One region of the Pseudoduganella sp. jia 12 genome, then DNA from elsewhere that is predicted to be linked to it. Evidence: predicted binding sites of a transcription regulator. Region 1 holds the regulator's gene; each other region holds the start of a gene.
What was found. Region 1 encodes sigma-54, which starts transcription at its own class of promoters, with help from an activator protein. Its sites were predicted from a motif close to TGGCANGNAANCTGCTTT; they were not measured.
Positions count from the first base shown of each region.

Region 1 (3,207 bases):
AATCGCGCGGATCATGTCGAGCGACAATGAATTCAATGCCCTGGGCCGGTCGAGCGTGATGAAGCCGGTGCCATTGCGCACCTTGGTATGGACGTGGTCGGTCATGGTGTCTCGCATCGTTGTCGTTATTGGCCTCATTCTAGCCATGGATGCGGATGATGTGGCGTAAAAGGTGAACTGAAGGTGAACTGAAGGTGAACTGCGGCGAACTGCAGTGAACTGCGGGAATACGGTGGGGTGCGGACGTAACAAAGGGCGCATTGCGCGCCCTTCTGTTGCTGCAGCCAAAGGGCTGCGACCTGCATCCGGCGTTATGCGGGTGACGCGGGAATCTCGATCTCGCTCAGGTGCTTGATGGTTTCATGATTATGGTTCTGCACTTTATCCTTGTGCTTCATGACCTGGCGATCCAGCTTGTCGATCAGCGAGTCGATGGCCGCATACAGGTCCTGCGCGACGCTTTCGACAAACACGGTCTTGCCCGACATGCGCAGGTTGATTTCCGCCTTCTGCCTTTTTTCTTTCTCGGTGAGATTATCTACACTCAGGATCACACTTACATCGATCAGCTGATCGAAATGCCGTCTAACGCGTTCCAGCTTGCTCTGCACATACTCGCGAATGGCAGGGGTTACGTCGATATGGTGTCCACTGATGGTCAGATTCATACACACACTCCTAAAGAAGATCAATCCAGGTTCGTGCAGCTTCCGCCATCGAAATGCGGCGGCGCAGAGGAACCCATACACTACAGATTGCTTACAAGGACTTGCGGAGGCTGACTGGGGGAATTTTCAATGCTTCGCGATATTTGGCAACAGTGCGTCGCGCAATCACCATGCCTTGTTCACCCAGCATGTCCGCAATCTTACTGTCGGATAAAGGGTTCTTCGGGTCTTCGGCTCCTGTGAATTGCACGATCAGCGCCCGGATCGCAGTCGAGGAAGCTTCCCCACCAGCTTCGGTTGCGACGTGGCTGCCAAAAAAATACTTCAACTCAAACATGCCGTGCGGGGTGAGCATATATTTTTGAGTTGTTACCCGAGAGATAGTACTCTCGTGCAGACCCAGTGTATCAGCTATTTCACGCAACACAAGGGGCCTCATTGCCACAGCGCCATGCGAGAAAAAGTTCTTCTGCCGCTCGACGATGGCCTGGGCCACGCGGAGAATCGTGTCGAAGCGCTGGCGCATATTCTTGATCAGCCACTTTGCTTCCTGCAGCTGGGCATTCATCTGCGTTTCGCCCTTGCCCTGCTTGAGCAGGCTGGCATACAGCGCGTTTACGCGCAGGCGTGGCATCACGTCGTTGTTCAGCGTGACCACCCAGCCGCTGCGGCCTTTCCTGACCACGACATCCGGTACGACATAGTCTGACACGTCGGCCGCGAAGGCGGCGCCCGGATGCGGATTGCATTGCCGAATGACGGCTTGTGCCTCGCGCAAGTCTTCGTCGTCGCAATCGAGTGCCTTCTTCAGCTTGTTGAAGTCGCGCTGCGCGAACCACTGCAAGTGCTTTTCAACGATGCACAGCGCCATCCGCCGCGTGACCATCGGCACGCCAGGCATGCGCCGGATCTGCAGCGCCAGGCATTCGGAAGCGTTGCGCGCACCGATGCCCGCCGGGTCGAAGCTCTGCAGCAGCTTCAGCGCGGTGCGCAATTCGTCGAACTCGATCTCCAGCTCTTCCGGCATGCGTGCATGGATGTCTTCCAGGCTCTCTTCGAGATAACCGTTATCGTCGAGCGCATCGATGATCAGCTCCACCAGGGCCCGGTCGCGCGGCTCCAGCACCGTCACGCGCATCTGCTCCATCAGGTGTTCGCGCAGGCTGCGGTGGCTGGCCTCGAGCTGCGGGCGGCCGTCGTCATCGTCCGGTCCCTTGCCGCTGCCCGCACTGCTCCAGTCGGTATCGCCGGCGCCAGGGTCGAGGCCTTCGCCCTCGCCACCTTCGAACGGCTCGGGCTCCGGCGCCGCCGGCGCATCCTGCGGCGGACCGCCTTCGGGAGGCGCCTCTCCGGGCGCCTGCGTGGTGTTGATCGCCCCATCGCCCAGCAGGCGCACGGAACGGTCGAGCGGATCGTCGAGCCGCTCGAGCAGCGGGTTATCGGTCAGCAGCTGTTCCAGTTCCTGGTGCAGCTCCAGCGTGGACAATTGCAGCAGCCGGATCGACTGCTGCAATTGCGGCGTCAACGCGAGGTGCTGGGAAGTACGCAGTTGCAAAGACTGTTTCATGGCTGGTTCATGGCTGCTGGTTCATGGCTGCTGGTCATGTCTCATTATCGGTGGAACAACGCGGTCCAAGTGCTTACATGCGGAAATGTTCACCAAGATAGACACGGCGCACGGACTCGTCGGCGATGATGTCGTCGGGCCGGCCGGAGGCCAGCACGCTGCCCTGATTGATGATATACGCCCGGTCGCAGATGCCCAGCGTTTCACGCACGTTATGATCCGTGATCAACACGCCGATGCTGCGTTCCTTCAGGAAGCGCACGATGCGCTGGATCTCGATCACGGCGATCGGGTCGACACCGGCAAACGGCTCGTCCAGCAGCACGAAGCGGGGATTGGTCGCCAGCGCGCGGGCGATCTCCACGCGGCGGCGTTCGCCACCGGACAGCGACAGCGCCGTGTTCTCGCGCAGCTTCTCGATCTGCAGGTCGGCCAGCAGCGCATTCAGCCGCTCGTCGATCTCGGCCTTGCCGAGCGCCTTGCCGTCCACCTTCTGCAGCTCCAGCACGGCGCGGATGTTTTCTTCCACGGTCAGCTTGCGGAACACCGACGCTTCCTGCGGCAGGTACGACAGGCCGAGGGTGGCGCGCTTGTGGATCGGCAGGCTGGAGATGTCGGTACCGTCGAGGTCGATAGTGCCGGCATCCGACGCCACCAGGCCCACGATCATGTAGAACGACGTGGTCTTGCCGGCCCCGTTCGGGCCCAGCAGCCCCACCACTTCGCCGCATGCCACCTGCAACGACACGTCATGCACCACCTGGCGCTTGCCGTAGCTCTTTTGCAGCCCGCGCACGATCAGCGTGCTGCTGCAGTCTTGCTGCTCCCGCGCCATTTAATTCCCCGCTGCCGGCACGGCCGGCGGTTGGGTGGATGGCGCCTCGGAAGACGCTGGAGGCGCGGTGCGCTTCGGCTGGATCACCATCGTGCCGCGGCCGGCGCCCGGCTTGTCGGTGCCCGTGCTGGAATTGC
Region 1 covers NZ_JBUXKP010000007.1:254,597-257,803, forward strand. The annotation lists gene ACY65G_RS17485 (enoyl-CoA hydratase/isomerase family protein) at 1-105, opposite strand, end outside; gene hpf (ribosome hibernation-promoting factor, HPF/YfiA family) at 312-668, opposite strand; gene ACY65G_RS17495 (RNA polymerase factor sigma-54) at 760-2,235, opposite strand; gene lptB (LPS export ABC transporter ATP-binding protein) at 2,309-3,070, opposite strand; gene lptA (lipopolysaccharide transport periplasmic protein LptA) at 3,071-3,207, opposite strand, start outside.

Region 2 (3,207 bases), on a different contig from region 1:
TGCCGTTGGCGCCGGCGGCCAGCTCGGGGCCCACGGCAAGCACGAAGGCCGGCGTCAGTGCCTGCAGCGGTTCCGCAGCCAGGAACAGCGCGAGCCGTTCGCACAGGTTGCGCAGCTCGCGCACGTTGCCGGGCCACGCATGCCGCGCCAGCAGCGGCGCGCACGCCTGCAGCTCGGCTTGCAGGTTGGGATGCGCACGCGCACCCAGCACGGCCAGCGCGTTGCGCAGCAACCATTCGGCCAGCGGCACGATGTCGTCCGTGCGCTCGCGCAGTGGCGGCAGCGCCAGCCGCAGTACCGCCAGGCGGTAGTACAGGTCGGCACGGAACCGGCCGTCGCGCACGCGCTGCGCCAGGTCGCAGTGCGTGGCGCTGACGATCCGCACGTCCACTGGCACCGGCCGCGTGCCCCCCACGCGCACCACCTCGCGTTCTTCCAGCACGCGCAGCAGGCGCGTTTGCAGCACCAGCGGCATTTCGCCGATCTCGTCGAGGAACAGCGTGCCGCCGCTGGCCGCTTCGAACAGGCCGGCACGGCCGCCACGCCGCGCCCCCGTGAACGCGCCTTCCTCATGCCCGAACAGTTCCGCTTCCAGCAGCGATTCGGCGATCGCCCCGCAGTTGACGGCGAGGAAAGGGCGGCGCAGTTCATCGACCCTGCCGTGCGGCGCGGCGCGGTGGATCGCCTGCGCGGCCAGTTCCTTGCCGCTGCCCGTCTCGCCCTCGATCAGCACCGTGGCGTTCGAGCGCGCATACAGCACCACCGCCTGGCGCACCCGTTCCATCGCCGGCGATTCGCCGCGCAGGTCGGCCAGGCCATGCCGGGCACGCAGCGTATCCTGCACGGCGCCGCCGCGGCCGCGGCGCCGTGCACCGCCCGTTTCCAGTTGCGCCAGCCGGGCAATCTCGAGCGCATCGTCGAACGCCTGCCGGATGGACGCCGACGAGTAAACGAATACCCCGGTCAGCCCTGCATCTTCGGCCAGGTCGGTGATCAGGCCCGCACCGACGATCGCTTCGATACCGGCCGCCTTCAGCTCCCGCACGTGGCCCAGCGCATCTTCCCTGGTGACATACGTGCGCTGCGCCACGTCGAAGCCGAACGTGGCGGCGAATTCGGCCAGCTCCGGCATCGGTTGCTGGTGGGTGATGACGGCGATCCGCGCCGACACACGGCGCGCGCGTGCCAGCGCACGCATCATGTCGCTGCCGCTGGCCTTGGCCACCACGAGCGGCACCGGCAAGCGGCCCTTCAGGTAAGCGGCGTTGGAACCGGCCGAGATCACCGCATCGCAGCGTTCCGTGGCCAACCTTTCGCGGATATGGCGCACCGCGTCGTCGAATCCGAGGTTGATCGGTTCAATGGTGGCCAGTGCATCGTATTCCGGCGTAATGTCGCGGAAGAGATCGGAAAGGCGCGACATCGAAACCGTCCAGATAATGGGCTTGTCCTGGTCGCCGGAAGAGAGGTAGGTCATGTTTCAATTATAGTTCAATGATGTTTCACGCGTTTCAAATGAAACGTCTTTGTGCAATGCGTACTTGTTCCAAGTCATTGATTCGACGTGCTTTCGGTCATCCGGAACCGCCTGGCACGCACCTTGCGATTCAGGTTGGCATCCATCACGCCATTTGAAAGGTCATCATGAGTGTTCAGTCCGCTGGAGCAGCATTCCGCCAGGCCGTCCGGGAAGAGTCGCCACTGCAGGTCGTCGGCGCGATCAATGCCAACCATGCGTTGCTGGCGAAACGGGCCGGTTTCCGCGCCATCTATCTTTCCGGCGGCGGGGTCGCGGCCGGTTCGCTGGGCTTGCCCGACCTCGGCATCTCGAGCCTGGACGACGTGCTGACCGACGTACGCCGCATCACCGACGTCTGCGACCTGCCGCTGCTGGTCGATATCGACACCGGCTTCGGCGCCTCGGCCTTCAACGTGGCCCGTACCGTGAAGTCGATGATCAAGTTCGGCGCCGCCGCCGTACACATCGAGGACCAGGTGGGCGCCAAGCGCTGCGGCCACCGGCCGGGCAAGGAGATCGTCAGCCAGGGTGAAATGGTGGACCGCGTGAAGGCCGCCGTCGATGCCCGCACCGACGACGACTTCGTCATCATGGCGCGCACCGATGCGCTGGCCGTCGAAGGCTTCGACGCCGCCATCGAACGTGCGGTGGCCTGCGTGGAAGCCGGCGCCGACATGATCTTTGCCGAAGCACTGACGGAACTGTCGATGTACAAGCGCTTCGCCGACGCCGTCAAGGTGCCGGTGCTGGCCAACATCACCGAATATGGTTCCACGCCGCTGTTCACGCTGGAGCAGTTGAAGAGTGTCGACGTGGACATCGTGCTGTACCCGCTCTCCGCGTTCCGCGCCGCGAACCGCGCCGCCGAGAACGTGTACGGCGCCATCCGTCGCGACGGTACGCAGCAGAACGTGCTGGACACGATGCAGACGCGCGAGGAACTCTACGACAGCATCGGCTACCACGTATTCGAACAGAAGCTCGACGCATTGTTTGCAGCCCAGAATGCGGCACAGAAAAAATAAAGGAGACCAGCAATGACCGAAACGACTTTCAAGCCAAAAAAATCCGTCGCACTGTCCGGCGTCACCGCCGGCAATACGGCACTGTGCTCCGTCGGCAAGACGGGCAACGACCTGCATTACCGCGGCTACGACATCCTGGACGTTGCCGATACCTGCGAATTCGAGGAAATCGCCTACCTGCTGGTGCACGGCAAGCTGCCCACCGCCGGTGAACTGAAGGGCTATAAAGCCAAGCTGAAATCGCTGCGCGGACTGCCGCAGGCCGTCAAGCTGGCGCTGGAAGCGCTGCCGGCGGGCGCCCATCCGATGGACGTGATGCGCACGGGCGCCTCCGTGCTCGGCTGCGTGCTGCCGGAGAAGGAAGACCACAACCTGGCGGGTGCGCGCGACATCGCCGACCGCCTGATGGCCTCGTTCGGCTCGATCCTGCTGTACTGGTACCACTACAGCCATGCCGGCCGCCGCATCGACGTGGAAACCGACGACGATTCCATCGGCGGCCACTTCCTGCACCTGCTGCATGGCGAAAAGCCGTCGGATTCCTGGGTGAAGGCGATGCACACGTCGCTGATCCTGTATGCCGAGCATGAATTCAACGCGTCCACGTTCACGGCGCGCGTGGTTGCCGGTACCGGGTCGGACATCTACTCGGCCATCACCGGC
Region 2 covers NZ_JBUXKP010000002.1:712,113-715,319, forward strand. The annotation lists gene prpR (propionate catabolism operon regulatory protein PrpR) at 1-1,477, opposite strand, end outside; gene prpB (methylisocitrate lyase) at 1,645-2,544, shown strand; gene prpC (bifunctional 2-methylcitrate synthase/citrate synthase) at 2,557-3,207, shown strand, end outside.
Region 2: the regulator sigma-54 is predicted to act here: its motif matches at 1,590-1,607, upstream of prpB (methylisocitrate lyase).

Region 3 (3,207 bases), on a different contig from region 1:
GGATCGCGATTTCCACGCGGCGCTGGCTGCCCGTGCCGGCGATCGTCACGCGACCGCGCGCGGTCAGGACGACCCGCTCCTCCTTCGCGGCCAGCTGCACGTTCGTCAGCGCTTCGAGCGGCGAACGGATCAGGCGCGTGCGCTGCTGGTTGAAGTCCGAAACGAGGCTGACCGGCAGTTGCCGTGTCTCGCCGCGCGCCAGGTCGAACAGGTGCAGGTCGGCACCCTGCTGGTAGACGATGCGGCCGTCGCCCAGTGCGGCGTTGCGCACATCCCAGTCCTTGTGCGACGTGACCTGGCGCACGTCGCCGCCGTCCGCTTGCGCCGACCACAGGTTGTCCGTGCCGCCGCGATCGCTGGTGAAGTAGAGCCTGCCCTGCCACCACATCGGCCGCTTGTCGTTGCCGCTGCTGTCCGGAAAGACACGCCGCGCTTCCGCGCCGCCATCGAGGTCGAAACGCCACAGCTGGGCGTGGGCGCCGCCACGGTAATGCCGCACGTTATCGCCGGTCATGACCAGGCCGAGCCGGGTGAAGTACAGCGTCTTGCCGGCATCGTCGAGCACGGCGTCGTTCGCATCCGCCACGGGGAACACGCGGCGCTCCAGCGTGGCCGGCTGGACGGCCGCCACGATGCGGTGCGCACCCGGCCCTACCGAGCGGAACGTGCTGACCAGGACTTCGCCCTGCGCCGTCCAACCCAGCACGAGGACGCCGCCGTTCTCGAACGTCAGCCGTTTCGGCAAGCCGCCGGCAAGCGGCATCACGTAGGCATCCTGCGCGCCTTCATAGCTGCCGGCAAACGCCACCCATTGGCCGTCCGGCGAAATGGCGGCATGCGTTTCGGCGGCGGCATGCGTGGTCAGGCGCTGTGCCGGCCCGCCGGCGAGCCTGGTTTTCCAGAGGTCGCCCTCGGCAGTGAACACCACGGCATCGCCGCGGACGGCCGGGTAGCGCAGGTAGGGGTTGGCGGCAACGGAAGCAGCGATGGCGCACAGGGCGGCGGCAAGAATCGTTCGGGGGAATGGCATTGGACGTGTCGAAAGAGGGCAGCGCAGATTCTGGCACAGATTTCGCCGCGGAAATCGCCGCCATGACGGCACTGTCGAAACATCTTACAGCTCGTCGTGTTCGACAGGCGCTGTCGCCTGATAAAACAATGGCTTGCAAGATACGGCATGCAAAATGCTGCTCTCCTGATCCACGTCAAAACCATGGGAGTCCGTCATGATCAGCGATAATTCTTGCAAGTTCGTGCTTGCCGCGATGTTCCTCGCCGGTAGCGGGGCGGCACGCGCCCAGGTATTCGATGGCGGGCTACCGGCCGGCTGGGAATGCGTAGGCAATTGCGGCACCGCCGCTGCGGACGGGGCGATCGAGCTGGCACCAGCCGGCGGCAGCCGCTATGGCTGGGTATCGAATGCGAACGGCAATGCCGATGTGCTGCTGCCGGGCGTTAGCGTGCCTGCCGACTCGGCGGATGGCAGCACCCTGCGTTCGCACATCTTCAGCGCCCAGGTTGGACAGGTCCTGACTTTTTCGTTCAACTACGTGTCGACGGACGGCAGCGATTTCACCGACTACGCCTGGGCTCGGCTCCTCACCGCGCAGGGCAGCGCAGCGGACGTGCTCGTGACAGCCCGCACATCGCCGGGGGGCGATGCCGTGCCGGGCTTCGGCATGCCATCGGCGCAGGCCGGGATCATGCCGCCATTCGCAGGCATGGGCGGCGGCCCGCTCGCATGGAGCCCGCTGGGCGAGGATTCGGGATCGTGCTACGCGCAGCCCTGCGGACAGACCGGGTGGATCGACGCCACGTACACCTTCAGCGTGGCAGGCCAGTTCATCCTTGAATTCGGCGTGGTGAACTGGTACGACGAGTCCGCCGACAGCGGCCTGGCCTTCGATGCCATCGCGCTCGATGGCGTGCCGCTGGCGCCGGTTCCCGAACCAGGTCGCCCCGGCATGCTGGCCGCGGGGGCGCTGGTGGTCGCCTTCGCCGCAAGGATGGTTCGGCGGCGCGGCCATTGAGGCGCGCGCGGGCGCGCGTACCTAGCACAACCGTTCATCGTTGGCAGAGGCCGACGCACGGCATGCAAAAGTGTAAATGTCATTGATGGGCTTGCTGGGCGGCTTCTACGATGATTCCCATACCCACCCACCCCGAGGAGAATCGCCCATGAAGCGCACGCCCCCTGTCATGCTTGCCCGCCTTGCCGCCGCCGCCCTGCTGGCCGCCGCTGCCGCCCTGCCCGCCCGCGCCGACTCCGTGACCGAAATCGCCCAGCTGCAGGGCTGGGTCAACAGCAATGGCGGCAGCAACGAAGCCACCCCGCTCGGCAATACCTACACGGGCAACGACACCGGCCTGCGCTTCAACAGCTGGGCGGCCTTCTTCATCCCGGCCGGCACGACGTGGGCATCGGCTACGTTGTCGCTGTCGCCGTCCGTGTACGGCGACGCGCCGCCAAGCGTGATCGGCCTGTTCGACTTCGATGGCGGCCTGCAGCCGTTGCTGAACACGTTCCATCCGGGCACGGACGTATTTGCCGACCTGGGCGGCGGCACCCAGTATGCCGCCGCCACGCTGCACGACAGCGTCGTCGACATCACGCTGAACGGCGCGGCGCTGGCTGACATCAATGCGGTGGGCGGATCGTATTTCGTGATCGGCTTCACGAACCAGACCCTGAACGCGGTGCCGGTCGAAGCCGGTGACCAGGGCATCTACCTGGGCGGCATCCGCGCCGAGCCCTACCTGGAGCTGACGCTGTCGACCGTGCCGGCCGTGCCGGAACCGGGAACGTATGCGATGCTGCTGGCGGGCCTGGCGGTGGCCGGCGTGGCCGCACGGCGGCGGCGCATGTAATCCCCGGATCAATACACCGGCGTAAAAAAACCCGCTCTCGCGAGCGGGTTTTTTTTGCGGCAGAGGTTTATTCCACTTCGACCGTTTCCGGCGGCGGCAGCGGAGCCGCATCCGGTTCCGGGAAGTCCAGCTTGATCTGGTCCTTCTCGTCCAGGTCCACCGTGACCCTGCCGCCGGCGACGAGGCGGCCGAACAGCAGCTCGTCGGCCAGCGCCTTGCGGATCATGTCCTGGATCAGGCGGGACATCGGCCGGGCGCCCATCAGCGGATCGAAGCCCTTCTTCGCCAGGAACTTGCGCAGGTGCTCCGTGAAGATCGCTTCCACTTTCTTCTCGTGCA
Region 3 covers NZ_JBUXKP010000002.1:703,650-706,856, reverse strand. The annotation lists gene ACY65G_RS05945 (S41 family peptidase) at 1-1,030, opposite strand, end outside; gene ACY65G_RS05940 (NF038132 family protein) at 1,227-2,030, shown strand; gene ACY65G_RS05935 (PEP-CTERM sorting domain-containing protein) at 2,179-2,868, shown strand; gene clpA (ATP-dependent Clp protease ATP-binding subunit ClpA) at 2,936-3,207, opposite strand, start outside.
Region 3: the regulator sigma-54 is predicted to act here: its motif matches at 1,174-1,191, upstream of ACY65G_RS05940 (NF038132 family protein).

Region 4 (3,207 bases), on a different contig from region 1:
TGAACGCGCCCACGAGCGTCACCTGGTAGGCGGACGACACCAGTTCGTAGATCGACGTGCCCTGCATCATGATCGCGTAGGCCAGCACCAGCGCGGCAAAGATCACGATGGTCACGCGCATGGCCAGCAGCTGCTGCTTGTCGCTCATGCCCGGACGCAGGTTCTTCAGGATGTTCTCGACAAAGCTCGTCGATGGCGCCAGCAGCGTGGCCGACGACGTGCTCTTGATGGCGGAGAGCAGCGCGCCGAAGAACAGGATTTGCATGACCAGCGGCATCTTCGTCATCACGAACGTGGGCAGCAGGCGCTGGTAATCGTTCTTGGCCAGATCCATCGCGCTGTCGCCCATCACCACGACCGCGGCGGCCACGATAAACATGGGCACGAAGCCGAAGATGATGTAGCTGGCGCCGCCGATCACGGCGCCGGTGCGGGCCGTGGGCGCATCCTTGGCGGACATCACGCGCTGGAACACGTCCTGCTGCGGAATGCTGCCGAACATCATCGTGATGGCGGCGGCAAAGAAGAACATGATGTCGGTGAACGTGGGTTCCGGCCACAGGCGCCACAGGTCGGCCCGCTGCGCCATGTCCAGCACGTTGCCGGCGCCGCCCGCCAGGTCGGCGGCGAAGAACGCGATGACCGTCATGCCCACCACCAGCACGATCATCTGGATGAAGTCGGTGATCGCCACGGCCAGGAAGCCGCCCACCACCACGTAGATCAGCACGGCCAGCGTGCCGATCACCATGCCCGCGGCCGGTGCCAGCGCGCCGTTCGTCAGCACCGTGAATACCAGCCCCAGCGCGGTGATCTGCGCCGCCACCCAGCCCAGGTAGCTGAGGATGATCGCCACCGAGCAGAACACTTCGATGCCCTTGCCGTAGCGCTGGCGGTAGTAGTCGCCGATCGTCAGCAGGTTCAATTTATACAGTTTCGTCGCGAAGAACAGGCCGACGAGGATCAGGCACGTGCCGGCGCCGAACGGGTCTTCGATCACGGCATTCAGGCCGCCCTGCACGAATCGCGCAGGCACGCCCATCACGGTTTCGGCGCCGAACCAGGTGGCGAATGTTGTCGTGATGACCATGACCAGCGGCAGGCTCCGGCCGGCGACGGCGAAGTCGCTCGTGTTCTTGACCCGCGTGCCCGCCCACATGCCGAGGCCCAGCGTTCCCAGAAGATAAAGCGCGACAAAGATGATCAGGGTGTTGTTCATGCAAGCTTTCGGGAGCGGAAATAAGCGGGCGGAAAATCCCGGATTATAAAGGCTGGATGCGGCGCGGGAGCAACTTTGCCGGCGATTTGTGGCCGGATGTTGCTCGCCGGAGCGGCCCGTGAAATGCCGCCGCTGTCGAAAAACTTGACGAGGCGTGCAAGGTGCAAGTGCCGCGCGGGGCGTGGTGCGCGTGGCATGGCTTATGCGAGATCAACTGGGCTGGACCAGTGCACGTGCGCCAGCGGCGCGGCCGGCTGGCCGCCCGTCCATTTTCCACAGGAGCCCATCATGAAACGATTCTCGCGGTTGATCGGGGCAACGATACTGTCTTTCGCCGTGGCGGCCAGCGCGCAGGCGTTGCCGCTGTCCACATTGCTCGCCGGCGGCACGCTGAACGCCGGCGGCCTCGCGTTCACCGACTTCAGTGCCAGCTACAGCGCATCGAACCCGTTGCGGGTTTTCAATGCCGGCAATATCGACGTGACCGCAACCCCCGACGGATCGCCTTTCGGCGCGGGATTGAGGTTCGGGGTGAGGGACGACGAATTGACGGTGCAGGGCGATGGCGCCCTCGTTTTCATCGGCCTGCGCATGGGCTTTCGCGTGGCGGCGCTCGATCCGGCATGGCGGCCGGAAGCGCTGAAGATGACAGGCAGCGGGATCGACATGCGCCATGACGACCATGGCGTCTACGTTGCCGACTACGTTGCCGACTACGTTGCCGATTGCGTTGCGGATTACGTGAGCGGTGGTCCCGGCAGGGCCGGCTTCCTGTCGCAGCCGCAGGTGTGGGTCGCCAAGGACCTGATGGTGTGGGCAACCGACCGCGCCGATACGGTGGCGCTGGTCGTGTTCTCGCAGCATTTCGACCTGGAAGTGCCGGAGCCCGGCAGCCTGCCGTTGCTGGCGGTTGCCGGGCTCGCGGCGGTGGCCGTGTTCGGGAAGAAGCGGGCCACGCCGTGACGCGGAGATGCCCGCCGGCGCCGGGGGCTTACAGCTGCCCCGGCGTCCGGCGCCTTGCGCTTACTCCTTCAGCGCGGCGGCCAGTTCGGCCACCTTTGCACCGTCGGCGCCTACCGCCTTCACGAGGCGCTTGCCGTAGTCGGCATCGGCCCGGTAGAAGTGCGAGAGCATCGTGTACAGGCTGACCTGGTTTTTCACGCGCTTCAGGTCGCCGGACAGGTTGGCGACCAGGTCATCCTTGTCCTGTGCCGACAGGGCGCGGTAGTAGTCGCCGGCCTGCTGGAAGTTCAGCGTTTTGGCGATGCGCTGCTGCTGCGTGGTGCCGGCCAGCGGCAGGTTGCTGCTGCGGGCGTTCGGATCTTCAGCCAGGTTCGCGATGCGGCTCGGCTGGTAGTTCACGGTGCCCTTGCGGCCATCGATGTTCATCGCGCCATCCTGCTGGTGGTTGCGCACCGGGACCAGCGGCTTGTTGATCGGCAGCGACTGGAAATTGGCGCCCAGGCGGTGGAACTGCGTGTCCACATAGGAGAACAGGCGGCCCTGCAGCATGCGGTCTTCGGAAGCTTCGATTCCCGGCACCAGGTTGCCCGGTGCCATCGCGACCTGCTCGGTGGCCTCGAAGAAGTTGTCCGGCACCTTGTTCAGCACCATCGTGCCCACTTTGCGCTCGGGCAGGTTCGGCCAGATCTTGGTGGCATCCAGCGGGTCGAAGGCGAACTTGTCGAGGTCTTGCGGTGTCATGACCTGAACCGTCAGGTCCCAGGCCGGGAACTTGCCGGCGTTGATCGATTCATACAGGTCCACCGTGGCGTGGCTGGTGCTCTTGCCCTGGATGACCGGGATTTCCTGCGGGCGCAGGTTGCGCTCGCCCTGGCGCGACTTCCACGCGAACTTCGCGTACACATACTCGCCCTTGGCATTGACCAGCTTCAGCGCGTGCACGCTGCTGCCGTTCATCTGGCGATAGTTCGCCGGGGTGCCCCAGTTCGAATACACGCGGGTCAGCATCGCCGTGGCTTCCGGCA
Region 4 covers NZ_JBUXKP010000004.1:229,265-232,471, forward strand. The annotation lists gene ACY65G_RS10260 (high affinity choline transporter 1) at 1-1,219, opposite strand, end outside; gene ACY65G_RS10265 (PEP-CTERM sorting domain-containing protein) at 1,508-2,182, shown strand; gene ACY65G_RS10270 (catalase) at 2,243-3,207, opposite strand, start outside.
Region 4: the regulator sigma-54 is predicted to act here: its motif matches at 1,411-1,428, upstream of ACY65G_RS10265 (PEP-CTERM sorting domain-containing protein).